Regions from separate parts of the Xanthobacter wiegelii genome, predicted to be linked through region 2. Evidence: predicted binding sites of a transcription regulator. Region 2 holds the regulator's gene; each other region holds the start of a gene.

Region 1 (7,144 bases), 2.2 Mb from region 2:
GCGCCGGCATCACGCATCATCTGCACGATCTTCACCGAGGTGGTGCCGCGCACGAGGCTGTCGTCCACGAGGACGATGCTCTTGCCCTCCACCACCGAGCGGTTGGCGGAATGCTTCATGCGCACGCCCTGGTCGCGGATGGACTGGGTGGGCTGGATGAAGGTGCGGCCGACGTAATGGTTGCGGATGATGCCCAGCTCGTAGGGGATGCCCGAGGTCTGGGAGAAGCCGATGGCCGCCGGCACGCCGGAATCCGGCACCGGAACGATCACGTCCGCATTGGCCGGGCTTTCGGTGGCCAGCACGCGGCCCATGTTCTTGCGCACCTGATAGACGGAGCGCCCGCCGACCACGGAATCCGGCCGGGCGAAATAGATGTACTCGAAGATGCAGGGGCGCGGCGCCATCTCCGGGAACGGCTTGAAGGACTGCACGCCCTCCTCGTCGATCACGATGACCTCGCCGTTCTCGATGTCGCGCACGTAGCGCGCGCCGATGATGTCGAGGGCGCAGGTCTCGGAGGCGAGGATGGGCGAGCCCTCCAGCGAGCCCAGCACCAGCGGACGGATGCCGAGGGGGTCGCGGGCGCCGATGAGCTTCTTGTTGGTGAGCGCCACCAGCGAATAGGCGCCTTCCAGGGTGCGGATGGCATCGATGAAGCGGTCCACGAAGCGGGGCTTCCGGGAGCGCGCCACGAGGTGGAGGATCACCTCGGTGTCGGTGGTGGACTGGGTGATGGCGCCTTCGCGCACCAATTGGCGGCGCAGGGTGAGGCCGTTGGTGAGGTTGCCATTGTGGCCCACGGCGAAGCCGCCGGCATCCAGCTCGGCGAAGAGCGGCTGCACGTTGCGCAGCAGGGTCTCGCCGGTGGTGGAGTAGCGCACATGGCCCACCGCGCTGTCGCCGGGCAGGCGGGCGATGACGGCGGCGTCGGAGAAGGCGTCGCCCACGAGGCCGAGGCGGCGCTCGGAATGGAAGCGGCGGCCGTCATAGGAGACGATGCCGGCGGCTTCCTGTCCGCGATGCTGGAGGGCGTGGAGGCCGATGGCGGTGATGGCCGCCGCCTCGGGGTGATTGTAGATGCCGAAGACACCGCATTCCTCGCGGAGGCGATCGCCGTTCAGGTCGAGATCGAGGTTGCCGGGGCGGCCATGGCCGTCCGCGATCGAAGCGCCGTCTTCGCCGGCCGCTGAGATCGGCCCGTCACATCCCAAGTCCATCATGCACCCTCCGCAGGGCCGGTCAGGCGGCACCGTGCGAGCTTGCGCCGGGAAGGTTGGACCGGGAGCACCCATAGCGCGGAAGGCGAAGCGCCCCCGCGTGACTGCCCCGGCCGACCGGCCGGCCTGTTGCTGCCCCCAAAAAGAACCTACCGCTGTCCCCCCGTCGGGGCGGCCGGGGCGGCAGGCGTGTCGCCCTCCTCAGCGGCGGGCGGCTTCTTCAACTTGCTCAAGATGGTGTTTTCAGGGTCATCCGGCAACTGCGCCTTCAGCCACTCCCCCGCTTTCGTGATGGCGGGGAGCGATTTGGCGTTGGCGACCCACGGGGGCTGCTTCTCCGGCGGCACCAGCCAGTTGAAGAACAGGAGCGCGATCACCATCAGCAGCAGGCCGCGGGCGAGGCCGAAGGCGAAGCCGAGCGTGCGGTCGAGGGCGCCGATTCGGCTGTCGAGCACCAGGTCCGAGATGCGCGCGGTGATGATGGAGGCAATCAGCAGCGTACCGAGGAACAGCAACGCCACCGTCACGGCAAGAGCAGCCGAATCCTGCGAGATGTACTGCTTCACCACAGGCAGTGCCGACTTGTAGAAATACACCGTGACACCGGCCGCGACGACCCACGAGAGGATGGAGAAGACCTCCCGGAGGAAGCCCCGGACCATCGCCAGGATGCCGGAAATCAGCATCACAGAGAGAACGATAATGTCGAGCAAGGTTATGGGCATCGGCGCATCGATCCGTGATAGGCGCACCGCCAAGCGCGCATGCGCGCGACATGCCCCTCCCCCGGAGGCCCGGCCGCGGGGGTGATATAGCTTGCGCGCCCGCCCGCGTCACCTTTCCTCGTCGTCGCCCCATTCCGCATGTTCCACGGCCCTTTGTGGGGGATTGCGGTCATGGCTGCCCCGCGCCTCGCGCATGGCAGAGTCGCGCGTCTCGCGCCCGGCTGGCCGGCGGGGGGCGCTGGCCGCGATGCCGGCCACCAGCTCCGCCAGAGACGACACCGGCCGCACCGACACCGGCGGGTCGAGCCCGTCGAGGCCGCCGGAGGGGATGATGGCGCTGGCGAAGCCGAGCTTCGCCGCCTCCTTCAGCCGCGCCTGCGCCTGCGAGACGGGGCGCACCGCCCCCGTGAGGCTCGCCTCGCCGAAATGCACCGCATCCGCCGGCAAAGGCGCGCCGGTGAGCGAGGAGACGAGGGCGGCGGCCACCGCGAGGTCCGCCGCCGGCTCGCCGATCTTCAGCCCGCCCGCCACGTTGAGATAGACATCGTGCCCGCCGAGCCGCACGCCGCAGCGGGCATCCAGCACCGCCAGCACCATGGAGAGGCGGTTGGGGTCCCAGCCCACCACCGCCCGGCGCGGCGTGCCGAGGGAGGAGGGGGCGACCAGCGCCTGGATCTCCACCAGCACCGGGCGCGTGCCCTCCATGCCGGCGAACACGGCGGTGCCCGGCGCGCCGGCGTCGCGGTTGGAGAGGAACAGCTCGGAGGGGTTGGCCACCTCGGAGAGGCCGCGCCCCGTCATCTCGAACACGCCGATCTCGTCGGTGGGGCCGAAGCGGTTCTTCTGGGCGCGCAGGATGCGGAACTGGTGGCCGCCGTCGCCCTCGAAGGAGAACACTGCGTCCACCATGTGCTCCACGACGCGCGGGCCGGCGATCTGCCCGTCCTTGGTGACATGGCCGACGAGGATGACGCAGGCGCCGGTCTGCTTGGCGTAGCGCACGAGAAGCTGGGCCGAGGTGCGCACCTGCGTCACCGTTCCTGGCGCGCTCTCCACGCTGTCCGACCACATGGTCTGGATGGAATCGATCACGACCATGTGAACGGGTGGCCCGCCCGACAGCGTGGCGATGATGTTCTCCGCATTGGTCTCGGCGGCGAGGCCGACCTCGGCCTTTTCCAGTCCGAGCCGCTGGGCGCGCAGGCGCACCTGGTCCACCGCCTCCTCGCCGGAGACGTAGACGACGCGCAGCCCGCGCTGGGCCAGCGCGGCTGAGGCCTGCACCAGCAGGGTGGACTTGCCGATGCCGGGATCGCCGCCGATGAGCAGGATGGAGCCGGGCACGAAGCCGCCCCCGGCCACCCGGTCGAGTTCGCCGATGCCTGAGACGAGACGCGGGGCGGGCTTGGCCGTGCCCTCCAGCTTCTCCAGCACCACCGCGCGGCCCTTCCGGCCGGAGCGCTGGGCGGCGGGGACGCTGGCGGCCACCGCCACTTCCTCGGAAATGGTGTTCCAGCCGCCGCACCCCTCGCACTTGCCCTGCCAGCGCGCATAGACCGCGCCGCAGGACTGGCAGATGAAGGACGTGTCGCGCCGGGCCATGAGCATCACCCTCGGCGCGGGCGGGCCGGCCGGGTCTTGAGAAGCCCGAATCTCGGGCGATGTTCTCTATATATCCCATCGGCCCCGCGCACGCCGGGGAAGGTGCGCGGTTGCGCCCTTTCTGCGGAGCATCCCCAAGTGGCAGGATCAGGGCACCTCTGCTAATCAGCGTGCAGCCCTTTTTGCGCATTCAGGGAATTGCCCGTGTTCCGAGACCAACCGGCTCCCATGCCTGCTGCGCCGAACGCACCCGCCCCCGGCCCGGCCGAAGTGGCCGCATGGGCGCGCGCGGCGTCCGATCCGGCGGCCTTCGCCGCGGAGCAGCAGGCGCTGGGGCGGGTGTGGACCTTCCTGTGCCTCGATGCCGAGGTGGCGGAGGATGGCCAGTGGTTCCGCACCGATCTCGGCGGGCGCTCGGTCTTCATCCAGCGCTTCGGCGACCGGCTGCGCGGCTTCGAGAATGTCTGCGCCCACCGCTTCCATCCCATCCGCCGCGAACGCAGCGGCAAGGGCGCGGTGGTCTGCGCCTTCCATCACTGGCGCTACAACGCCGAGGGTCAGGCGCTGGGCATTCCTGTCTGCGACGAGGCCTATGGCTGCCTGCCCAAGCAGCTCGGCGCGCGGCTGAAGTCCATCGAGGTGGAGGCGTTCGCCGGGCTCGTGTTCGGGCGCTTCCCCCATCCCGGCGGCGAGAGCCTCGCGGATTTTCTGGGCGATGCCGCGCCCATCCTCGCCGCGCTCTGCCCGCCGGGGCAGGCGTTCACGCGCTTCTGCGCCGAGGTGCCGGCCAACTGGAAGTTCCTCACCCACGTGACGCTGGACGATTACCATATCGTCGCCGTCCACCCCTCCACCTTCGGCGCCAACGGCTATCTGAAGGCGAAGGATGTCACCTATGCCCGCTTCGGCCGGCACAGCGCCTATACCACCGAGCCCGGCGACGACCCGGTGGCCGGCGTGCTCGCGGATTGCCGGGCCGGCACCTACCGGGCCCGCGACTATTTCATCATGAACCTGTTCCCCACCTTCGGGGCGTCCCAGTTCCACACCATCACTCTGCTCGGCCGCGCCTATTATTCGGTGATGGTGCTGCGCTATGCGCCGCTGGCCCATGACCGCTCGCGGCTGGAGGCCTGGCTCATCGACGGCCCGATCGCGCCGCCGCGGCCGGGGCTTCTGGGCGTCTTCGACCGGTTCGCGCAGAAGGTCGTCGCCCGCATCGTGCCCTTCTATGCCCGCCGGGTCCTGGCCGAGGACAATGCGGTATGCGAGGGCCAGCAGACCGTCGCCCGCCAGATCACCGAGGACCAGCGCCTGAGCCCCGCCTTCGAGACGCGCATCGGCTGGTTCGAGGAGACCTATGCGGCGGAACTCGCCGCCGCGCGCCAGCCCCTCGCGCCTCAGCCGCCGATGTAGCGGCGGGCGTAGCGGGCGCCGAGGGAGGTCAGCACCTCGTAGCCGATGGTGCCGGAGCGGGCGGCGAGGTCGTCCACGCTGATGCCGTCGCCGAGGAATACCGCCACGTCGCCCCGCTGCACGGAGCCTTCCGGCAGGTCGGTGATGTCGAGGGTGGCGAGGTCCATGGAGACGCGCCCCACGAGGTGGCAGCGCCGGCCGGCAACGATGGCCTCCACGCCCTTGGCGAGGTCGGAAGACCCGGCGGCGCGGAACAGGCCGTCCGCATAGCCGATGGAGACGGTGGCGATGCGGCTCGGCCGCTTCAGCCGCTCGGCGGCGCCATAGCCGACCGTTTCGCCGGCCGCGACACGCGACACCTGGATGATCTTGGCTTCCAGCCGCACCACGGGCCGCAGCGGCGGCACGCCGGTGATGGCGACGCCGCCATAGAGAAAGATGCCCGGCCGCACCAGCTCGAAGCGGAAATCCCGCCCCAGCAGGGTGCCGGCGGAATTGGCCAGCGAGCCCGGCACGCCCCGGAAGCGGCGGATCACGTCCGCGAACACCGCGCGCTGGCGGGCGGTGAGCGGGTGGCCGGGCGTGTCGGCGCAGGCAAGGTGGCTCATGACGAGGCTCGGCGTGAAGCCGAGCATCCTGCGCGTGCCGGCGAGCTGAACCGCCTCGTCCACCGACAGGCCAAGCCGGTTCATGCCGGTATCCACATGAATGGCGGTGGGCAGGTCCGCGCCCTGATCGCGGCAGAAGTCGCTCCACTCGGTGATTTCGGGCACAGAGCCCAGCACCGGGCGCAGGTTCGCCGCGGCATGGTCCGGGGCGGTCTGCGGCAGCAGGCCGTTGAGGACGTAGATCATCGCCTCGGGCAGGAGCGCGCGCAGCTCCAGCGCTTCCTTGAAATGGGCGACGAAGAAGGTGCGGGCGCCCGCCTGCCACAGGGCCGGGGCGACGCGGGCGATGCCGAGGCCGTAGGCGTTCGCCTTCACAACCGCCGCGCATTCGGCCGGGGCGGCGAGCGCCGCGAGGGTGCGCCAATTGTCGGCGACGGCCGAAAGATCGACGGTGAGGATGGCACCGGCCTCGCGCTCCTCGCGCGCCTGACGCTCTTCGTCCTCCCGGCTTTCGGCCGCCTGCGGTGCGCCGGTCAGTGGCGCTCCGGCAGGTGGTCCTCCCGCGCCAGGTTGGAGAAGCGGGTGAACTGGGGCTCGAAATGCACCTTCACCGTCCCGGTCGGGCCGTGGCGCTGCTTTCCGATGATGATTTCGGCCGTGTTCTCGGCCGCCTTCATCTCGATCTCCCACTTGAACCACTCCTCTGTGCCGGGCTTCGGCTCCTTGTTCTTAAGATAATACTCCTCGCGGTAAACGAACATGACCACGTCGGCGTCCTGCTCGATGGAGCCGGATTCACGCAGGTCCGAAAGCTGCGGCCGCTTGTCGTCGCGGGATTCCACCTGACGCGAGAGCTGGGACAAGGCCATCACCGGCACCTGCAGCTCCTTCGCCAGCGCCTTCAGGCCCGTGGTGATCTCGGTGATCTCCTGCACGCGGTTCTGGGACGAGGACTTGGACGAGCCGGAGAGCAGCTGGAGATAGTCGATGACCATGAAGTCCAGCCCGCGCTGGCGCTTCAGCCGCCGCGCCCGCGCCACCAGCTGGGCGATGGAGATGCCGCCGGTGTCGTCGATATAGAGCGGGATGGTCTGCATGGTCTGGGCGGCGGCTGCGAGCTTGGAGAACTCGCTCTCCGAGATGTCGCCGCGCCGGATCTTGTAGGAGGCGATCTCCGCCTGCTCGGCAAGGATACGGGTGGCGAGCTGCTCGGCCGACATTTCCAGCGAGAAGAAGCCCACGACGCCGCCGGAGACGGTTTCCGTCGATCCGTCCGGCCGGGTCTCGCCGCGATAGGCGGCGGCGATGTTGAAGGCGATGTTGGTGGCGAGCGAGGTCTTGCCCATGGCCGGTCGGCCGGCGAGAATCACAAGGTCCGAGGGCTGGAGGCCGCCCATCTGGTGGTCGAGGTCGTCGAGGGCGGTGGCGATGCCGGAGAGATGGCCGTCGCGCTGGAAGGCCTTGGAGGCCATGTCCACCGATTCGCGCAGCGCCTCGCCGAAGCGCTGGAAGCCGCCGTCATAGCGGCCCGTCTCGGCGATCTCGTAGAGGCGCTTCTCGGCTTCCTCGATCT
Region 2 (7,144 bases):
ATTGACCGGGCCGGACGGCTTCCGCACCATGGCCGTCCCATTGCTTCTGGAATTGCCATGCCGGTCAACAACCACATCGCCGCCCGCGCCGAAGAGATCGCGGCCTGGCGGCAGGATTTCCACCGCCATCCCGAGCTGATGTACGACCTGGACCGCACCAGCGCCTCGGTGGCGGAAAAGCTGCGCGCCTTCGGCTGCGACGAGGTCATCACCGGCATCGGCCGCACCGGCGTGGTGGGAATCGTGCGTGGCAAGGGAGATGGCCCGCTCATCGGCCTGCGCGCCGACATGGACGCGCTGCCCATACTGGAGAAGACCGGCGCCGCCTATGCCTCTGAAACCCCCGGCAAGATGCACGCCTGCGGCCATGACGGCCACACCGCCATGCTGCTCGGCGCCGCGCAGCATCTGGCGGAGACGCGCGCCTTTTCCGGCACGGCGGTGCTCATCTTCCAGCCCGCGGAAGAGGGGGGAGCCGGGGCCAAGGCCATGATCGACGACGGCCTGTTCACGCGCTTCCCGGTCCGCGAGGTCTACGGCATGCACAATCTGCCGGGGCTGGACGTGGGCCGCTTCGCCATGCGGCCGGGCGGCATCATGGCCTCCGCCGACCATATCGAGATCGTGGTGGACGGGCGCGGCGCCCATGCGGCGCGGCCCAACCAGGGCGTGGACGTGGTGCTCACCGGCTCCGCCATCGTGATGGCGCTGCAGCAGATCGTCTCGCGGAATGTGGATCCGCTGGAGGCGGCGGTGGTCTCCATCGCCATGTTCCACGCGGGCGAGGCGGACAACGTGCTGCCCCCTTCGGCTACTCTCGTCGGAACCGCCCGCACGCTGGATCAGGGTGTCCGCGCGCAGCTGCGCGAGCGCATCCGGCAGGTAGCCGAGGGTGTCGCGGCAGCCTATGGCGCCACCGCGACGGTGAGCTTCAAGGAAGGCTATCCGGTCACCAGCAACCACGCCGATCAGGTGGCCTTCGCCGCCGAGGTGGCGAGCGAGGTGGCCGGCGCTTCGGAAGTGGACGCCGCCGCACCGCCGCTGATGGCGGCCGAGGACTTCGCCTACATGCTGGAAGAGAAGCCCGGCGCCTACATCTTCATCGGCAATGGCCCGTCGGCCGGACTGCATCATCCGCAGTATAATTTCGACGATGCGGCCATTCCCTATGGCGCATCCTACTGGGTGCGGCTGGTGGAGCGGGCGCTGCCGCTCACGGCGTAAGGCCTCCAAGCCCGCGCGGCGCCTGAGCGAGGCAAAGCGCCCGCGCGGCGCCTGAGCGAGGCAGCGCTACGCCTTCACCAGCACGAAGGTGAGGAGGCCGGTCTCGACCTCCTGCTTTTCCAGCACCGCGCCGGTCTCATGCGCGAGGTGGGGGATGTCGATCACCGCCATGGGGTCCGTGCAGGTGACGACGAGCCGCGTGCCCGCCGCCGCCTTTGCCAGCGCCTTGCGGGTGCGCAAGGCGGGCAGGGGGCATTTCAGCCCCTTCAGATCCAGCGCGACGGTGACGGCGGCCGCCTTCAAGCCACAGCCTCCGCGATCTGGTCCTTCAGCCGGCCGAGGCTCTCCTCGCGTCCGAGCACGCTCAGCACATCGAACACCGGCGGGGAGGTGGACTTGCCGGTGAGCGCGGCGCGCAGCGGCTGGGCGACGGCACCGAGCTTCACGCCCTGCGCCTCGGCATAGCTGCGCACCACGGCCTCGGTGGCGGCGGCGGTCCACTCCACGGCTTCCAGCAGCGGCACGAGGCGGGCGAGATGGGCGCGGGCCTCGGGCGAAAGCAGCGTGGTCGCCTTCTCATCCAGCGGGATGGGCCGCTCGACGAAGATGAACTCGGCATTGTCCAGCAGCTCGACCAGCGTCTTCGCCCGCTCCTTCAAGCCCGGCATGGCGGCGGCGAGCTGGGTCCGGCGCGTGTCGGTCATGCGCGGCAGGCGGTGCTCGGCGTCGGGCAGGTAGGGCACCAGCGCGTCGATGGCGGCGAGCAGTTCCGCATCGCTGGAGGCGCGCATGTAATGGCCGTTGAGGCTTTCGAGCTTGGCGAAGTCGAACCGCGCGGCCGAGCGGCCGACCTTGTCGAGATCGAAGAACTCGACCATCTCGTCGGTGGAGAACACCTCCTGGTCGCCATGGCTCCAGCCGAGGCGCACGAGATAGTTGCGCAGCGCGGCCGGCAGATAGCCCATGTCGCGATAGGCATCGACGCCGAGCGCGCCGTGGCGCTTGGAGAGCTTGGCGCCATCCGGCCCGTGGATGAGCGGGATATGCGCCATGCGCGGCACGTCCCAGCCGAGCGCCCGGTAGATCTGCGTCTGCCGGGCGGCGTTGGTGAGGTGGTCGTCGCCGCGGATGACGTGGGTGACGCCCATGTCGTGGTCGTCCACCACCACGGCCAGCATGTAGGTGGGCGTGCCGTCCGAGCGCAGCAGCACGAGGTCGTCGAGATCCTTGTTGGGGAAGGTCACGGTGCCCTGCACCATGTCGTCGATCACCGTCTCGCCCTCCTGCGGCGCGCGCAGGCGGATGACGGGGGCGCGGTCCGCCGGCGCCTCGGAGGGGTCGCGGTCGCGCCAGCGGCCGTCATAGCGCGGCGGGCGGCCCTCCTTGCGGGCCAGTTCGCGCATCTCGTCCAGCTCCTGGGGCGTGGCGTAGCAGCGATAGGCATTGCCCTTCGCCAGCATCTCCGCCACCGCGGCCTGATGCCGCTCGGCGCGGGCGAACTGGTAGATGGGATCGCCGTCCCACTCGATGCCCAGCCAGGAAAGGCCTTCGAGGATGGCGTCGATGGCTTCCTTGGTGGAGCGCTGGCGGTCCGTATCCTCGATGCGCAGCAGCATCTTGCCGCCGGTGTGGCGGGCATAGAGCCAGTTGAACAGCGCCGTGCGCGCCCCGCCGATATGCAGGAAGCCGGTGGGCGAGGGGGCGAAGCGGGTGACGATCTGCGACATCGGGCGGGGCTCGGCGGGCTTGGGTCCGCTTGGACGGGAAACGCGCGTGCGGCAGCCCTGCGGAACGCAAACCGAACCACATGGCGCGCGGGAGGCGCCCGTGTAGCATAGAGGCGGGGCACAAGGAACACGGGGGCAGGCGCGGCCCGGCCGTGCCCCGGGCGGGCGGGGATGGACGAGCGGGCTTCGGGGCACGCGCGGACGGGATCACGGGCGGGCGCGCGGACGCTCCCGCTCCCCTCCGCGCGCGGGCTTCTCCGCCTCGCCGACGCGCTGACCGCCCGCATCGTCCACGACGCGGCGGCCGAGGCCGCATCCGGCCGGCTGATCCTGTGGCTGCCGGCCGCCTTTGCCGCCGGGATTCTCTTGTATTTCGGCGCCTCCACTGAACCCTCGCTGGCCGCCAGCCTCGTTCTGGTCACCTTGCTGGCGGGTGCGGCGGTGGCGGCGCGGGCGCGGCCGGTGATGTTCGCCCTAACGTCCGTGCTTATCGCCACTGTCGCCGGCTTTGCGGCGGGCGGGGCGCGGACGGCGCTCATCGCCCACGAAACGATCGTTCCGCCTAAGACGCCGGTGCGGCTTTCCGGCTTTATCGAGCGGGTGGAACGGCGCACCACCGGCGACCGCATCCTGCTGCGGCTCGATGGCGATGCCGTGCGCGGGCTCGCCACGGCGCCGGCGCTGGTGCGGCTCTCGCTGCGCAAGGGCTGGGCGCCGCCGGTCGGAAGCCATGTGACGCAGCTCGCCCAACTGCTGCCGCCCTCCGGCCCCCCCATGCCGGGTGCCCATGATTTCGGTCGCGCGCCCTGGTTTCAGGGCATCGGCGCCATCGGCTACGGGCTCGGCCGGCCGAAGGCGGCGCCGGCGCGCGACCCGCCCTTGTCCGTGCGCCTCGCCATGGCGCTCGACGGGGTGCGCCAGAGCCTGTCGGCCCGCATCCGCGCCTCGCTTTCCGGCGTGCCGGCGGAGGTGGCGGTAGCGCTGGTGGCGGGCGACCGCTCCGGCATTCCCCATGCGGTGGAGGAGAGCATGCGGGTGTCCGGCCTCTCGCACATCCTCTCGATCTCCGGCCTGCACATGGCGCTGGTGGCCGGCACCCTGTTTGCGCTGGCGCGGGGCGTGCTGGCGCTGGTGCCGGGGCTGGCCCTGGCGTGGCCCATCAAGTCCATGGCGGCGCTGATCGCGCTTTCCGGCAGCGCCTTCTATCTCGTGCTGTCGGGCAATGACGTGCCGGCCCAGCGCTCCTTCGTCATGACCGGACTGGTGCTGGCCGGCGTGATGGTGGGGCGACCGTCCCTCTCGCTGCGGTCGGTGGGTGTCGCGGCGGTGCTGGTGCTGGCGCTGACGCCGGAGGCGGCGCTGGATCCGGGTACGCAGATGTCGTTCGCCGCCACCCTCGCCCTCGTCGCCGCCTATGAGCGGCTCCAGCCGCTGCGGGCGATCCCCCGGCCGGACGGGATCGCCGGGGCGGTGGTCTCCTGGGTCGCGGTGCTGGTGGCGGGAACGGCGCTCACCTCGCTGGTGGCGGGCCTTGCGACGGCACCCTACGGCATTTTCCATTTCCAGCGGGTTGCCCCCTACGGGCTTCTCGCCAACCTCGCGGCCATGCCGGCGGTCTCCTTCCTGGTGATGCCGGCGGGACTTGCGGGCGTGCTGCTGATGCCGTTCGGCTGGGATCATCTCGCCTGGCCCGTGATGGGGCGTGGCATCGAGATCATGACGGCGGTGTCCGACTGGGTGGGTACCCTGCCGGGCGCCGACATCCGCGCCGCCTTCATCGGCGCCGGAACATTGCTGTGGCTGTCCCTCGCGCTGCTGGCCCTCTGCCTGCTGCGGGGTGTGCTCACCCTCGCGGCGCTGGTTCCCCTCGGCATCGCGGGATTTGTCGCGGGTGCGCCGATGAGGCCGGACCTCCTCGTCGCGCCCGATGCGCAGACGGTGGCGGTGCGGATGCCGGACGGCCGCCTCTCGGTGCTCGGCGCCTCCGGCCAGAAGCTGGTGGTGGAGCAGTGGCTGACGCGGGAGGGGGACCGCCGCACGGCCGGAACCAGGGACCTTGCCGCCGGCTTCACCTGCGATCCCCTGGGCTGCACCGCGCCGCTGCCCGGCGGCGGCACCATCGCCGTGTCCCGACGTGTCGAAAGCCTGGAGGCGGATTGCCTGAATTCCCGCATGGTCGTCACCCGAGACGTCCCGCCGCGCGCCTGCCAGGCGGACGTGCTGACGCTGGAAAAGCTGGTGCGGACGGGAACGCTCGCCTTCTCCCTCCGCGATGGCACGCTCGTCGCCGAGCCAAGCCGGAAGGCCGCCGTATCCCGCCCCTGGATGGCGCCCTTGCCGCCGGAGCCCGCATCCGAACCCGGCGCCGCCGATGCCGGCGATCCGCAGGCGGATGCAATGGCTCCGTGACATGTCGGCCAAGCGTCGGGGTGAGGGGCAACGCCTTCAGGAAAGCGCAGGCGCCCGTTGAGCGTGGACCGCCGCGCCCCTCACCCCGTTCCGAATCTCCCGCAGGAGAAATAAGGATCAGTAGCGGCGCATGAGGCCGATGAGGCGGCCCTGGATGCGCACGCGGTCGGGACCGAAGATGCGCGTCTCATAGGCCGGATTGGCGGCCTCGAGCGCGATGGAGGCGCCCTTCTTGCGCAGGCGCTTGAGGGTGGCTTCCTCGTCGTCCACCAGCGCGACGATGATGTCGCCGGTGTCGGCGGAATCGCATTTGCGGATGAGGACCGTGTCGCCGTCGAGGATGCCGGCCTCGATCATGCTGTCGCCGCGCACCTCAAGGGCGAAATGCTCGCCGCTGCCGAGCATTTCCGGCGGGATGTTCAGGGTGTGGCTGCGGCTCTGGATGGCGGAAATGGGCGTGCCGGCGGCGATGCGGCCCATGACCGGCACCGAGACCACCTGGCCCGCCTCATCATCCTCGGGCACCGGGCGCACCTTGCCGAGGCTGCCCTCGATGACGGACGGGGAGAAGCCACGCCCCGCCGAGCGGGCGGAGGCAAGGCCCGGCGCGACGCTGTCGGGCAGGCGGACGACTTCCAGCGCGCGGGCGCGGTTGGGCAGGCGGCGGATGAAGCCGCGCTCTTCCAGAGCGGTGATCAGACGATGGATGCCGGACTTGGAGCGCAGGTCCAGCGCCTCCTTCATCTCGTCGAAGGAGGGGGGAACACCGGTTTCCTTCAGCCGCTCATGGATGAAGCGCAGAAGGTCGTATTGCTTCCGAGTGAGCATTCCCTGGCCCCGTTCCTTGCACGCACCGTCTGGAGCCAGCGCCTCTGGCCGGTCCCGATTTCAGGCGCACCCAGCCCGGTGCGCCGCGAAACAAATCATGAACAGTCTTTATCTGTTCCTTTTGTGTTCCGCAAGTGGTGAAGGCTCCGTTAAGCGCTCAATCGTCGAGGAGAATAATCTCGCACGCATCGCCGACGCGGCCTTCGGGCGCGAAAGGCGGGCGCACCAGAAGGCAGTCGGCGGCAGCGAGAATGCTCAGCATGGCGCTGTCCTGGGAGGGAGAGGGCGTGGCGTGGATCGTGCCGTCCGGCCGGCGCTCGAGGGTGGCGCGCATGAAATCCCGCCGCACGTCATTGGCCGGCAGGTTGGCTGCGAGGCGCGCCGGCACGGTCTCGGGGCCGGGGCGGGAATCGCCCTGGAGCGCGCGGACGAGGGGGACGAGGTAGATCATCCCGCAGACGTGGGAGGAGACCGGATTGCCGGGCAGCCCCAGCACCCGCACATCGCCCCGATGGCCGAACATCAGCGGCTTGCCGGGGCGCAGCGCGATCTTGTGGACGGAGAGGTCCACCCCCTCGGCCTTCAGCGCCGGCGCCATGAGGTCATGATCGCCCACCGAGGCACCGCCCGAGGACACCACGAGATCGAATTCACCGGAGAGCGCCCGCGCCACCACGGCCCGGATGGCGGCGAGATCGTCCTTGAAGAGCCCGAGGTCGGTCACCTCCGCCCCGGCGCGGCGGGCCAGCTCGGCGAGGCCGAAGGCGTTGGAGACAACGATCTCGCTGTCCTTGCCGGTGCCCTGGCCCGGCAGCACGAGTTCGTCGCCGGTCTGCAGCAGCGCGACGCGCGGGCGGCGGGCGACCGGCAGCGTCGCATGGTCCATGGCGGCGGCGAGCATGATGTCGCGGCCGGTCAGGCGGCGGCCGGCAAAGAGGCCCGGCGTGCTTTCAGAA
Region 3 (7,144 bases), 550 kb from region 2:
ACGAGGCGACGGCCTCGTGGCCCTCCTTGACGAAGTAGTCGATGAAGCTCGACCGGATCTCGTTGACGCCGCTCATGGTGCCGGCACTGTCCTTAGGAGGCCGGGCCTTGCGGCGGCCGGCTCTGGTGATCGCTGCGCGCGCCAGCGCCTCGGGCCGGATCGGGGCCGATCCCTCGGGCGTCGCGCGGTTCCCCGGACCTTGCGGCGGGCGGAACCGGGTTCGTTTAACGATGGGTCCGCCGCTTGTCCAGAAACGCCAGGCCACAAGGCCAAGCCGGGCAGACGAAAGGGCACCCGGAACGCGAACGGGCGGAGCCTGTCCGGCCCCGCCCGCGCTGAACCTGTGGACACGGCAGCCGCCACGCCCGAAGTCAGGGTCAGGCGTCGGCGGCCGACCCCTCGGCATCCTCCTCGGGATCGCCGGCGAGGATCTTCTCGGCGATAAGGCCGGCATTCTGGCGGATGGCCGCCTCGATGCGCGCCGCCACCTCCTGGTTCTGCTTCAGGAAGGTCTTGGCGTTCTCGCGGCCCTGGCCGAGACGCTGGCTGTCGTGGGAGAACCACGCGCCGGACTTCTCCACCACGCCGGCCTTGACGCCGAGATCGAGCAGTTCGCCGGTCTTGGAGACGCCCTCGCCATACATGATGTCGAACTCGACCTGCTTGAAGGGCGGCGCCAGCTTGTTCTTCACCACCTTCACGCGGGTCTGGTTGCCCACCACTTCGTCGCGCTCCTTGATGGCGCCGATGCGGCGGATGTCGAGGCGGATCGAGGCGTAGAACTTCAGCGCGTTGCCGCCGGTGGTGGTCTCCGGCGAGCCATACATCACGCCGATCTTCATCCGGATCTGGTTGATGAAGATAACCATGGTGTTGGACTTGGAGATGGAGGCCGTGAGCTTGCGCAGCGCCTGGCTCATGAGGCGGGCCTGCAGGCCGGGCTGGTTGTCGCCCATCTCGCCGTCAAGCTCGGCGCGTGGGGTGAGGGCCGCCACGGAATCGACGACCAGCACGTCGACTGCGCCGGAGCGCACCAGCGTGTCGGCGATCTCCAGCGCCTGCTCGCCCGCGTCGGGCTGGGAGATGAGCAGATCGTCGAGGTTCACGCCCAGCTTGCGGGCATAGATCGGGTCGAGCGCGTGCTCGGCATCGATGAAAGCGCAGGTGCCGCCGCGCTTCTGAGATTCGGCAATGGTGTGAAGTGCGAGCGTGGTCTTGCCCGAGGATTCGGGGCCGTAAATCTCGACGACGCGCCCCTTGGGCAGGCCGCCGATGCCCAGCGCGATGTCGAGCCCCAGAGAACCGGTGGGAATGCTCTCAATCTCAAGGGCTTTTCCACCCTTGCCGAGCCGCATGATGGAGCCCTTGCCGAAATGCCGCTCGATCTGCGAGAGGGCGGCATCCAGCGCCTTGGTCTTGTCCATGGAAGAACCTTCGACGAGTCGGAGTGTCGCCTGAGTCATCGCCGCGCTCCGGTGCTGGTGCAAGGGAAATAAGAACGTAGCAGTTGTACCTGTTTTGTTCTCAGTTCGCAATATGTTCTCTTTCGTCCACAGCGTGTGGATAACATTTCGTATATCCGCAGCACCGCGGCATCGCCCCACCGCCAAGCTGACGCGTCCAGTGCAGGTCGGCCGGCGCAACTCTTTCGCACCTGCAGTGAAACCACGACCCGACCCGCCGCGTTCAGGCGAAAGAACCCGGTTCACGTCCGCATCCTCGGTCCACATCGCGCCGGCGACGCCGGAGGAGAGACACATGCGCATCGCCCAGATCGCGCCGCTCATCGAGAGCGTGCCGCCGCGTCGTTACGGAGGAACCGAACGCATCGTCTCCTATCTTACCGAGGAGCTGGTGGCGCAGGGTCATGAGGTAACGCTGTTCGCCAGCGGCGATTCGCTCACGTCCGCACAGCTGGAGCCCATGTGCGAGATGGGCCTGCGCCTGTCGCCGGGTCCGGTCGACCCCATCGTGTTCCACATGCTCATGCTGGAGCGGGTGCGCCGGCGGGCGGACGAATTCGACGTAATCCATGTGCACGTCGACGTTTTGCACTATCCCGTGCTGAAGGAGCACGCGCCGCGCACGCTCACGACCTTGCACGGCCGCCTCGACAGCGTCGCCGCGCACCGGCTCTATGCGCTGTATGACGAGTTTCCGCTGGTCTCGATCTCCAACCACCAGCGCAAGCCCATGCCGCCGGTGAACTGGGCGTCGACCATCTATCATGGCCTGCCGGAGAGCCTGCTGCCCTTCAATGCGGCGGGCGGCGAATATCTGGCCTTCCTCGGCCGCATCTCGCCGGAGAAGCGGCCGGACCGCGCCATCGAGATCGCTGCCCGCTCCGGCCTGCCGCTCAAGATCGCCGCCAAGGTGGATCGGGTGGACGAGGATTACTGGGAGCAGAAGATCCGCCCCATGGTGGAGGCGACCCCCGGCGTCGAGTACATCGGCGAGATCGACGAGCGGCAGAAGGCGCAGTTCCTCGGCAATGCCAGGGCTCTGCTCTTCCCGATCGATTGGCCCGAACCGTTCGGACTGGTGATGATCGAGGCCATGTCCTGCGGCACGCCCACCATCGCCTATGGGTGCGGCTCTGTACCGGAGGTGCTGGAGAACGGGCTTACCGGCTTCATCGTCGCCGATCAGGACGAGGCGGTGGCGCGCGTCGGCGAGCTTGACCGGCTCGATCGCGCCGCCATTCGCCGCACGTTCGTGAAACGCTTCTCGACGGCGCGAATGGCGCGGGATTATGTGGCCCTCTATGAGCGCCTTGCCGCACCCGTGCCCCCCCGCATGACGTTGCGCGAACTGATCGACGGGCGCGTCAATGCCCCCACCTGATGCCGCGGCCCGCGCCGCTGCCGCAGACCCGCAGGAGCCGGGCTATGCCATCGCGGCCAGCGCCTCGCAGATCGAGGCGATGCCGCGCACGCTCAAGCACGACGAGACCTTCGCCGTGTTCGATGCCCATGGCGACGCCGTCCCCGGCCTTGCCAGCAACCATGGCCTGTTCCACCGCGACACCCGGCACCTGTCGCAATTCTTCCTCACCATCGATGGCGTGCGCCCGCTGCTGCTCGGCTCCACGGTGCGCGATGACAACGCGACGCTGAGCTGCGACCTCACCAATCCGGACCTTCCCGCCCGCAGCGACCAGTCCGAACTGGCGCACGACCTCATCCATCTGCGCCGGTCGCGCTTCCTGTTCCGGGGGGCGTGCCATGAGTGCCTGTCCATTCGCAATTTCGACGGCGAGACCCGGACCTTCGAGATCGGCCTGTTCTTCGATGCCGATTTCGTGGACCTCTTCGAGGTGCGTGGCTCCCATCGGGCGAAGCGCGGCCGCATCGCGGCGCCGGTCGTTGGCGAAAGCCATGTCGGTCTCTCCTATCGCGGCCTTGATGCGCGCACCCGGACCACGCGCCTCGCCTTCGCCCCGACGCCGACCTCGCTCAAGGCCGACCGCGCACTTTACCGGCTCACGCTGAAGCCCGGCGAAGGCTTCTTGATCTTCGTGGAAATCCGCTGTGACGGTATTGAGCCGGGGCGTGATGCGCGGCAGGCGTTCCGGCTCGGCCTCAAGGACATCCGGGCCGACATGCGGGCGCGAACGGCGCGCTCGGCGGGCGTGTCCTCCTCCAACGATCATTTCAACGAGGGATTGCGGCGGGCGGTGAGCGACCTCAACGTGCTCATCACCGATCTGCCGGAGGGCCCCTACCCTTACGCGGGCGTTCCGTGGTTCTCGACCGTGTTCGGGCGCGACGCCCTGATCACGGCGTTCGAGACCCTGTGGGTGACGCCCACACTGGCACGGGGCGTGCTGCTGCATCTCGCCGCCAATCAGGCCACCACCTTTGATCCGGAGGCGGATGCCGAGCCCGGCAAGATCCTTCACGAGGTGCGCTTTGGCGAGATGGCGGAACTCGGGGAGGTGCCGTTCCGTCGCTATTACGGCAGTATCGATTCTACCCCGCTGTTCGTGATGCTGGCCGGCGCTTATCTCGAGCGCACCGGCGACATCGAGACGCTGCGCCAGTTGTGGCCGTCTCTCGATGCGGCGCTGGGGTGGATGCGTGAGCACGGCGACCGCGATGGGGACGGCTTCATCGAATATGGCCGCCGGCGCGGCGACGGGCTGGTGAACCAGGGCTGGAAGGACAGCCACGACAGCATCTTCCACGCGGATGGCCAGCTCGCCAACGGCCCCATCGCGCTCGTCGAAGTGCAGGGCTATGCCTATGCCGCGTGGAATGCGGCCGCCGCCATCGCCCGGGCACTCGGCGATCTGGCTGCGGCGGAGGCCTACGCAGCGCGGGCGCGCGACTTGCGGACAGCCTTCGACGCCGCCTTCTTCGATCCGGCTCTGGGCACGTACGTGCTGGCGCTCGATGGCGACAAGGCACCCTGCCGCGTGCGCACATCCAATGCCGGCCACGCCTTGTTTTCCGGCATCGCCTTCCCCGAGCGGGCGGAAGCGGTGGCGGCGTGCCTGATGGACACCAGTTCGTTCTCCGGCTGGGGCGTGCGGACGCTGGCGGCGGGCGAGGCGCGCTTCAATCCCATGAGCTACCACAATGGCTCGGTGTGGCCGCACGATAATGCGGTCGTGGCGATGGGCCTCGCCCGCTATGGCTTCCGGGCCGAGGCGGCGCGCATCTTCGAGGGGCTGTTTCGCGCGTCCGTCTATTTCGACCTGAGGCGCATTCCCGAATTGTTCTGCGGCTTCGCCCGCCAGCGCAATCGGGGGCCCGTGGGTTATCCGGTCGCCTGCGCCCCCCAGGCCTGGGCAGCGGCGGCGCCACTCGCGCTTCTCCAGGCCTCGCTCGGCCTCAGCTTCGACGTGGCCGAGCGGCGCGCGGTGTTCGAGCGGCCGATGCTGCCCGAATTCCTGGACACCCTCACCCTCACCGGTCTCGCCGTCGCGGACGGTCGGATCGACGTGAAGGTGGAGCGGGTGGACGCCACAGCCGCCCTGTCCGTGATCAACCGACAGGGCGACGTGGGCATCCGGGTGGAGGCGTGATCCCTACGCCGCCGGCGGGTAATTGGAGGGGAAGAGCGCCTTGCGCGATTCCTCGTCGCCCATGGGCTTGAAGCTGTGGTCCTTGCCCACCTCGCGGGCACGGACTGCGGCGGGGCGGGCATCGATCTCGGCCAACCAGCGCTTGATGTGTGGGAAGCGCGCCAGCGGATCCTCCTCGCCCTTCAACACCCGCCCGGCCCGAAGCACCCAGCCCCAAAGCGACATGTCGGCGATGGTGTAGTCGTTGCCGGTGACATAGGGGCGGGTCGCCAGCAGGTCGTCGAGCACCTGATAGTGCCGCTCCGCTTCGCGCCGGTAGCGGTTGACGGCATAGCCGAGCCCTTCGGGCGCCGCGTGCTGGAAGTGAACCGCCTGGCCGGAGAACGGCCCGAGCCCGCTGGCGATGAAGAGCAGCCAGGAGAGCAGCTCCGGCCGGTCCTTCGGATCACCGCCGAAGCGGCCCGTCTTTTCCGCCAGATAGATGAGAATGGCGGTGGAATCGAACACCCGCGCCTCTCCGCCCCCCGGCCCCTCCGTATCGACGATGGCCGGCACCTTGCCGTTGGGATTGATGGCGCGGAACGCCGGCTCGTGCTGCTCGCCCTTCGCCGTGTCGACGGGCACGATCTCGTAGGGAAGGCCGGTCTCCTCCAGGAAGAGCGCGACCTTCGCCGGGTTGGGCGTGGGATGAAAATAGAAGCGGATCACCGGGACCACCCTTCGCTGGCAGACGCCGAAGCGGCGCATTGCGTTTTAGAACGACTGATATAGAATGCACGCATCAGACGGCTGCGCAAGTTGTCGGCATCGGAAAATGCATTCTGCGCGATTTTAGATCGCGTGAATGCCAGTAGAGGGATGATCCCGCATGATCGACCTGCATTATTGGCCAACCCCGAATGGCCACAAGATCACGTTGTTTCTGGAAGAGGCAGGCCTAGACTATAAGATCATCCCGGTTGACATCAGCGCCGGTGACCAGTTCAAGCCCGACTTCCTCGCCATCGCCCCGAACAACCGGATGCCGGCCATCGTCGATCACGCACCGGCAGACGGCGGAGCGCCCATTTCGATCTTCGAATCCGGCGCCATCCTCCTCTATCTCGCGGAGAAGACCGGCCGCTTCATTCCCGCCGACGTGCGCGGCCGCAAGAGTGTGCTGGAATGGCTGTTCTGGCAGGTCGGCGGGCTCGGCCCCATGGCCGGGCAGAACCATCATTTCGTCCAGTACGCGCCGGAGCGCATTCCCTACGCCATGGAGCGCTACGTGAAGGAGACGAACCGTCTCTACGGCGTGCTCGACACCCGCCTCGGCAAGAGCGCCAACGTGGCGGGCGAGGACTATTCCATCGCCGACATGGCGATCTATCCCTGGATCGTGCCGCACCAGCGCCAGCAGCAGGACCTCGACACCTTCCCGAACCTCAAGCGCTGGTTCGAGGCGGTGGCGGCGCGTCCGGCGACCATCGCCGCCTATGCCAAGGGCGAACCCTTCACCAAGCGGCCGACGGTGACCGAAGAGGGCAAGAAGGTCCTGTTCGGCCAGACCGCCCGGCCGGCCGGATGACGCCTTCTCCGGCGCGGGTTACGCTGTGCCGGAAATAGAGGCAGAAAGACGGGGACCATGGCGCGGCCGAGGGCGTTCGACGAGGGCGAGGTACTGGATGCGGCGTTACGCTGCTTCTGGACCCGTGGCTATGAGGCCACCTCGGTGCGCGATCTCGCCGCCTCCATGGGCCTCACCGGTGCCAGCCTCTACAACGCCTTCGGCGACAAGCGCACGCTCTATGAGAAGGCGCTGGAGCGCTATGCCAGCCATAGCATGGCGGAACGCATCCGCCGGCTGGAAGCACCCGACATCTCCCCCCGCGAGGCCATCGCCGCCTTCTTTCGCGAGACGCTGGAGCGGGCGATCGACGACCCGGAGATGAAGGGCTGCTTCGTGGTGAATGCGGCGGTGGAGATGGGGCCGCACGACACCGAGCTGCGCGCCGCGGCGCTCGCCTCCCTCGGGCAGGTGGAAGCCTTCCTCACTCGCCGCGTCGAGGCCGGCCGCGCCGATGGCACCATCCAGGACCGGGAGCCGGCGCAGGAGCTGGCGCGCATGCTCCTCGG
Region 4 (7,144 bases), 200 kb from region 2:
TCTTCAATCCGCGCAAGGTGCGGCCCGAGGAAATGGTGATCGAGGTGCCGGCCGCGACCCTCGACAGCATAATCGACGGGGCCGGTCTCTCCCGCATCGACTTCCTCTCCGTGGATGTCGAAGGCGCGGAGCCCGACGTGCTGAAGGGTGTCACCCTGAGCCGTTTCCAGCCGAAGCTCGTCGTCGTCGATGACCGGGAGCGCTTCGGCGAGACCTGCGCCGTTCTACGCGCGGGCAATTACCATCTGGTGCGCCGCACCGGCCACAATGCCTGGTTCGTGCCGCACGAGACCGCGCGGCACCTGCACTGGCGGGCGCGGGCGCAGCTCATGTGGACCTACGGCGTCGGCCGCCTGCTGCGTCGCGGCCTGCGGCCGGGCGTCGCCCAGTCGGCCTGAGCCCGGCGGGAGCCCCTACTCGGCTGCCTGACGGCGCCTCCGACCGCGCGCGGGGCGTGATGTCTCCCCCGGACTGTCGGCCTCCCGGGAAATCTCGGCGGACGGAGCAGGGGGCGCCGAAGCCTCCTGCGCAACGGAAGGCCCGACGACCGCCGCCTCTTCGGCGGCATCCCGCTCCGCCTCTTCAGCCACGGCGGCGCGCCTGAGCGTCTTGCCGCGGCCGGCAGCTCCCGACTTCCCGGCATCCTTGCCGGGCGCCGCCTTCTGCCCATCCGCGAACGGACGGCGGGCGAGCACTTCGGCGAGGAAGTGGCCGGTGTGGGAGCGCTTGTCCGCCGCCACCGTCTCCGGGGTGCCGGCCACCACGATCTCCCCGCCGCCGTCGCCGCCCTCCGGGCCGAGGTCGAGAATCCAGTCGGCGGTCTTGATGACCTCGAGATTGTGCTCGATCACCACCACCGAATTACCCTGCTCCACCAGCTCGTGCAGCACCTCCAGCAGCTTCTTGACGTCGTGGAAATGCAGTCCGGTGGTCGGCTCGTCGAGGATGTAGAGGGTGCGCCCGGTGGCCCGACGCGACAACTCCTTGGAGAGCTTCACCCGCTGCGCCTCGCCGCCCGAGAGCGTGGTCGCCTGCTGGCCGACCTTCACATAATCGAGGCCGACGCGGTGCAGCGTCTCCAGCTTCTCGCGGACGGACGGAACGGCCTTGAAGAACTGCGCGCCCTCTTCCACCGTCATGTCGAGCACGTCGGCGATGGACTTGTTCTTGAAGGTGACTTCCAGCGTCTCGCGATTGTAGCGCTTGCCCTTGCAGACGTCGCAGGTGACGTACACGTCCGGCAGGAAGTGCATCTCGATCTTGATGACGCCGTCGCCCTGGCAGGCCTCGCAGCGCCCGCCCTTCACGTTGAAGGAGAAGCGCCCGGCGCCATAGCCCCGAGCCTTGGCTTCCGGCAGGCCGGCGAACCACTCGCGGATGGGCGTGAACGCGCCGGTATAGGTCGCCGGATTGGACCGGGGCGTGCGGCCGATGGGCGACTGGTCGATGTCGATCACCTTGTCGAGGTGTTCCAGCCCCTCCAGCTTGTCGAATGGGGCAGGGGCCTCTGAGGCGCCGTTCAGCCGGCGCGCGACCGCCTTGTAGAGCGTGTCGATGAGCAGCGTGGACTTGCCGCCGCCGGACACGCCGGTGATGCAGGTGAACAGGCCGAGCGGGATTTCCGCCGTGACGTTCTTCAGATTGTTGCCGCGTGCGCCTGAGAGCTTGAGCATGCGCTTGGGGTTGGGCTTGCGCCGCGCCGGCACGCCCACGCTCAACTCGCCGGTGAGATAGCGGCCGGTGAGGGACGCGGGATTGGCGAGGATTTCCGCTGGCGTGCCCTGCGCCACGATCTCGCCGCCGTGAATGCCTGCGCCCGGTCCCACATCCACCACATGATCGGCGGCGAGGATCGCGTCCTCGTCATGCTCCACCACGATCACCGTGTTGCCGAGGTCGCGCAGGTGCTTCAGCGTGCCCAGCAGCCGCTCGTTGTCGCGCTGGTGGAGGCCGATGGAGGGCTCGTCCAGCACATAGAGCACGCCGGTAAGGCCCGAGCCGATCTGCGAGGCAAGGCGGATGCGCTGGCTCTCGCCGCCCGAAAGCGTGCCGGAGGAGCGCGCCAGCGTGAGGTATTCCAGCCCCACGTCCAGGAGGAAGCGCAGCCGCTCGCGGATCTCCTTCAGGATTCGCCCGGCGATCTCGTTCTGCTTGTCGGTGAGCCGGGCGGGGAGCTCCTCGAACCACCCGGACGCGGCCCTGACGGAAAGCTCCCCGATCTCGCCGATGTGCCGCCCGTCGATCTTCACCGCCAGCGCCTCGGGCTTCAGCCGGTAGCCGTTGCACACCTTGCAGGGGACGGTGGAGAAGTATTTGGAAATCTCCTCCCGCGCCCAGTCGCTGTCGGTCTCCTTCCAGCGCCGGTCGAGGTTGCGCACCACGCCCTCGAAGGTCTTCGAGGTCTCGTAGGCGCGCATGCCGTCGTCATAGTGGAAAGTGATCTTCTCGCTGCCCGAGCCGAACAGCAGCACGTCCCGCGCCTGCTCCGGCAGGTCGGCGAAGGGCACGTTCAGCTTGAAGTGGTAGTGCTTGGCCAAGGCATCCAGCGTCTGCCCGTAATAAGGCGAGGTGGACTTGGCCCAGGGGGCGATGGCGCCCTGCTTCAGCGAACGGGCCTTGTCCGGCACCACGAGGTCCGGATCGATGGTCTGCTCCACGCCGAGGCCGTCGCAGGCGGGGCAGGCGCCGAAGGGATTGTTGAAGGAGAACAGCCGCGGCTCGATCTCCGGAATGGTGAAGCCGGAGACCGGGCAGGCGAACTTCTCGGAGAAGATGATGCGGCGTGGATCGCCGTCCTCGTTCTTCTCGTCGGCAAACTCGGCCACCGCGATGCCATCGGCGAGCCCGAGCGCAGTCTCGAAGCTGTCGGCGAGCCGTTGGGCGAGATCCGCGCGCACCACGATGCGATCCACCACCACGTCGATGTCGTGCTTGAACTTCTTGTCGAGGGCCGGCGCCTCCGCGATCTCGTGGAATGTGCCGTCGATCTTGACCCGCTGGAAGCCCTTCTTCATCCACTCGGCGAGTTCCTTGCGGTACTCGCCCTTGCGCCCGCGCACCACCGGCGCGAGCAGGAAGAGCCGCGTGCCTTCCGCAAGGGTAAGCGTGCGGTCCACCATTTGAGAGACGGTCTGGCTCTCGATGGGCAGGCCCGTGGCCGGCGAATAGGGCACGCCGGTGCGCGCCCATAGCAGGCGCATGTAATCGTAAATCTCGGTGACCGTGCCGACCGTGGAGCGCGGGTTCTTGGAGGTCGTTTTCTGCTCGATCGAGATAGCCGGCGAGAGACCGTCGATCTGGTCCACGTCCGGCTTTTGCATCATCTCGAGGAACTGGCGGGCGTAGGCCGAGAGGCTTTCCACATAGCGCCGCTGGCCTTCCGCATAGATGGTGTCGAAGGCGAGCGAGCTTTTCCCCGAGCCGGACAGGCCGGTGAACACCACCAGACTGTCGCGGGGGATTTCGAGGTCCACGTTCTTGAGATTGTGCTCACGCGCGCCGCGCACCGAAAGGGTGCGGGCATCGCGGCGCGGAGTGGGGGACGCGGGACGCTGGGAGGCTGCGCGATCAGACATGGGCATCCGCTGGCGCCTGCGGCGCAAAAAGGGGTCAGGGCCTGAGGAACGATCGTGCCGCCCAAGCGGCGGCGGGCACGCCAGCGGCCGAAAGGCCCCTCTGCGCACCCGGGAGCGTGCTCATGAACTCATGGAAATGTAGTGGACCTTGTGCGATGCGGAAGAGAACATAATCAGAACCCCTGAAAGCAGCCAGCCAAAAAGAGCGGCGAGTCGCGTCGAATGCCCGCGACGCTCTTGCCAGTGTGGCGGAAGTCGATTAAGAACACAACGTGAACATTAAGACCTGTCCTGTTACGCACGGCGGCTGGCGAAGGTTCACCGGTTCATGGGGATAAAGCCGCGCCGGGGGTCGCATGGCCAGCCGGGAGCGCTAGGGTGCGAGTTTCGCGGAGCGCCGATAGCGGCCGCGGCGAACGATGGAACTACGGCAAGGAGAGCGGGATGGCCGGCAGCGTCAACAAGGTGATCCTGATCGGCAATCTGGGCCGCGACCCGGAGGTGAAGTCGTTCCAGAGCGGAAACAGAGTCTGCAACCTTACCGTTGCGACGTCCGAGAACTGGCGCGACAAGGCCTCTGGCGAGCGGCGTGAGAAGACTGAGTGGCACCGGGTTGTCATCATGTCCGACAATCTCGTCGGCATTGCCGAAAAATATCTCAGGAAGGGCTCCAAGGTTTACCTTGAGGGCCAGCTTGAGACTCGGAAGTATGAAAAAGACGGCCGTGAAGTTTACACCACCGAGGTGGTGCTGAGGCCTTATCGCGGCGAACTGACGCTGCTCGACGGCCGCGAGGGCGGCGGCGGGGCCGGCGCCGACGATTACGGTGGCGGCTCGGACTTCGGCTCCGCGAGCCCCATGGGCGGCGGAGGCGGCGGCTACAGTGGCGGCTCCGGCGGCGGGCGTCGTCAGGCCCCGGCCGGCGGCGGCATGGGTGGCGGATCTGGCGGTGGACGACCCGTCGCCGACCTCGACGACGAAATTCCCTTCTGAGCGGATCTTGGCGGACGGACGGAACCGGTTGACGGGCGGCCTCGCCTCCCGCTCGGCCTTCGTTCCGGCGCCTTGCGCTGGTTCCCGGCCACCGGGGCATTTGCATTATCGTGCGGTGCCGGCAGGAGCTTTCCACCCCGGCGACGCGGACGCTTGGCGGCTGGCTTTTCCGCCTTTTGCGGCCCTGTTTGACGCAAAAGCGCCAGATTGTGCGAATGCCCGCGAGATGCGCCCCATAAGTATCTGATTTTTAAGGTGAAAATTTAAGCCTGCTGGAGGGGTTTTACTGGCGCTGGAAGGGTGAATCGGCTAGAAGGAAGCACCTCACCAATCCATGCGAGTATTGACTTTTGGCCGAATCCGAAACGCCGAAGAGTGGCGGCGAGCCGCCGTCCGACATCCGGCCCGTTTCCATCACGGAGGAGCTGTCCCGCTCCTATCTCGACTATGCCATGAGCGTCATCGTCGCCCGGGCCCTGCCCGACGTGCGCGACGGCCTCAAGCCCGTGCATCGGCGCATCCTGTTCTCCATGCACGAGAATGGGTACGAGTGGAACAAGCAGTACCGCAAGTCGGCCCGCGTGGTCGGCGACGTGATCGGTAAGTACCATCCCCACGGCGACCAGTCGGTCTACGACGCGCTGGTGCGCATGGCCCAGACCTTCGCCATGCGGCTCCCTTTGGTCGACGGTCAGGGCAATTTCGGCTCGGTGGACGGCGACGCCCCGGCGGCCATGCGCTACACCGAGGTGCGCCTGGAGAAGGTGACGAACACCCTTCTCGACGACCTCGACAAGGAAACGGTTGATTTCCAAGAGAATTACGACAATTCCGAGCGGGAGCCGACCGTCCTCCCGGCCAAGTTCCCGAACCTGCTGGTCAACGGCGCCGGCGGTATCGCGGTGGGCATGGCCACCAATATCCCGCCCCATAATCTCGGCGAGATCATCGACGTCACCGTCGCTTTGCTGGACGACCCGCTGCTGGAGCCCGAGGCGCTGCTCGATCTGCTGCCCGGCCCGGACTTCCCCACCGGCGCGCTGATCCTCGGCCGCACCGGCATCCGCCAGGCCTATCTCACCGGGCGCGGCTCGGTGCTGATGCGCGCGAAGGTCGCTATCGAAAATATCCGCAAGGATCGCGAAGCTCTCATCGTCACCGAGATTCCCTATCAGGTGAACAAGGCGACGATGATCGAGAAGATCGCCGAGCTGGTGCGCGACAAGCGGGTGGAGGGCATCTCCGAAATCCGCGACGAGAGCGATCGCGACGGCATGCGCGTGGTCATCGAGATCAAGCGCGACGCCCAGGCCGACGTGGTGCTGAACAACCTCTACCGGCTCACGCTGCTGCAGACCTCCTTCGGCGTGAACATGGTGGCACTGTCCGGCGGAAAGCCGGGCATCCTCACCCTGCACGACGTGCTGACCGCCTTCATCGCGTTCCGCGAGGAAGTCATCAGCCGGCGAACCAAGTTCCTGCTGCGCAAGGCGCGCGACCGTGCCCACGTCTTGGTGGGCCTCGCCATCGCGGTTGCCAACATCGACGAGGTGATCCGCCTCATCCGCACCGCGCCGGACCCGGCGACCGCCCGCGAATCCCTGATGGGCCGCGACTGGCCGGCCAAGGACATGGCCCCGCTCATCGCCCTCATCGCCGATCCCCGGCACAAGCTGAAGGAAGACGGCACCTATCGCCTCTCCGAGGTGCAGGCCCGCGCGATCCTCGATCTGCGGCTCCAGCGCCTCACCGCCCTCGGCCGCGACGAGATCGCTGACGAGCTGGACAAGCTCGCCGCCGAGATCGCCGATTATCTGGACATCCTCGCCAGCCGGCCGCGCATGCGCGCGATCATCCGGGATGAGTTGCTCGCCATCAAGGCGGAGTTCGGCACGCCGCGGCGGACCGAGATCGTCGAAGGCTTCGGTGATCTGGAGGACGAGGATCTCATCCAGCGCGAGGAGATGGTCGTCACCGTTTCCCACGCGGGCTACATCAAGCGCGTGCCGCTCTCCACCTACCGGGCGCAGCGGCGCGGCGGCAAGGGCCGCTCGGCCATGCAGACGCGGGACGAGGATTTCGTCACCCGCCTGTTCGTGGCCTCGACCCACGCGCCGGTGCTGTTCTTCTCCTCCAAGGGGCAGGTCTACAAGATGAAGGTGTGGCGCCTGCCGCTGGCGGCGCCACAGGCCCGTGGCAAGGCCCTTATCAACATCCTGCCGCTGGAGCAGGACGAACGCATCACCTCCGTCGTGCTGCTGCCGGAGGACGAGGGCGAGAACCAGCGCCTGCAGATCATGTTCGCCACCACCGGCGGCACCGTGCGGCGCAATGCGCTCACGGACTTCCAGCAGGTGAACCGCAACGGCAAGATCGCCATGAAGCTCGCCGAGGGCGAGGCCATCGCGGAGGTGGGCCTGTGCACGGAGGAAGACGACGTGCTGCTGACCACGGCGGCCGGCGCCTGCATCCGCTTCCCCGCCACCGAGGTGCGCCTGTTCAAGGGGCGCGACAGCGTCGGCGTGCGCGGCATCCGGCTGGAGGAGGGCGACAGCGTCATCTCCATGGCCATCATC

The links. The regulator LexA, encoded in region 2, represses DNA repair genes until DNA is damaged. The targets are predictions, from matches to a motif close to TGTTCNNNNTGTGTTCNG.
Region 1: the regulator LexA is predicted to act here: its motif matches at 3,608-3,625, upstream of radA (DNA repair protein RadA).
Region 3: the regulator LexA is predicted to act here: its motif matches at 1,527-1,544, upstream of recA (recombinase RecA).
Region 4: the regulator LexA is predicted to act here: its motif matches at 3,837-3,854, upstream of ssb (single-stranded DNA-binding protein).

What each region holds. Positions count from the first base shown of each region.
Region 1 is NZ_CM195529.1:4,652,339-4,659,482, reverse strand. Features, by position in the region: gene purF (amidophosphoribosyltransferase) at 1-1,223, opposite strand, end outside; gene V5F63_RS21750 (CvpA family protein) at 1,370-1,945, opposite strand; gene radA (DNA repair protein RadA) at 2,054-3,547, opposite strand; gene V5F63_RS21740 (aromatic ring-hydroxylating oxygenase subunit alpha) at 3,776-4,963, shown strand; gene alr (alanine racemase) at 4,948-6,030, opposite strand; gene V5F63_RS21730 (replicative DNA helicase) at 6,105-7,144, opposite strand, start outside.
Region 2 is NZ_CM195529.1:2,464,579-2,471,722, forward strand. Features, by position in the region: gene V5F63_RS11260 (M20 aminoacylase family protein) at 58-1,224, shown strand; gene V5F63_RS11265 (sulfurtransferase TusA family protein) at 1,291-1,527, opposite strand; gene gltX (glutamate--tRNA ligase) at 1,524-2,951, opposite strand; gene V5F63_RS11275 (ComEC/Rec2 family competence protein) at 3,123-5,360, shown strand; gene lexA (transcriptional repressor LexA) at 5,478-6,188, opposite strand; gene V5F63_RS11285 (molybdopterin molybdotransferase MoeA) at 6,346-7,144, opposite strand, start outside.
Region 3 is NZ_CM195529.1:3,017,057-3,024,200, forward strand. Features, by position in the region: gene alaS (alanine--tRNA ligase) at 1-76, opposite strand, end outside; gene recA (recombinase RecA) at 378-1,463, opposite strand; gene V5F63_RS13960 (glycosyltransferase family 4 protein) at 1,759-2,844, shown strand; gene V5F63_RS13965 (amylo-alpha-1,6-glucosidase) at 2,831-5,029, shown strand; gene V5F63_RS13970 (glutathione S-transferase family protein) at 5,033-5,737, opposite strand; gene V5F63_RS13975 (glutathione binding-like protein) at 5,898-6,596, shown strand; gene V5F63_RS13980 (TetR/AcrR family transcriptional regulator) at 6,654-7,144, shown strand, end outside.
Region 4 is NZ_CM195529.1:2,666,171-2,673,314, reverse strand. Features, by position in the region: gene V5F63_RS12320 (FkbM family methyltransferase) at 1-398, shown strand, start outside; partial or broken gene uvrA (excinuclease ABC subunit UvrA) at 678-3,575, opposite strand; gene ssb (single-stranded DNA-binding protein) at 4,020-4,568, shown strand; gene gyrA (DNA gyrase subunit A) at 4,919-7,144, shown strand, end outside.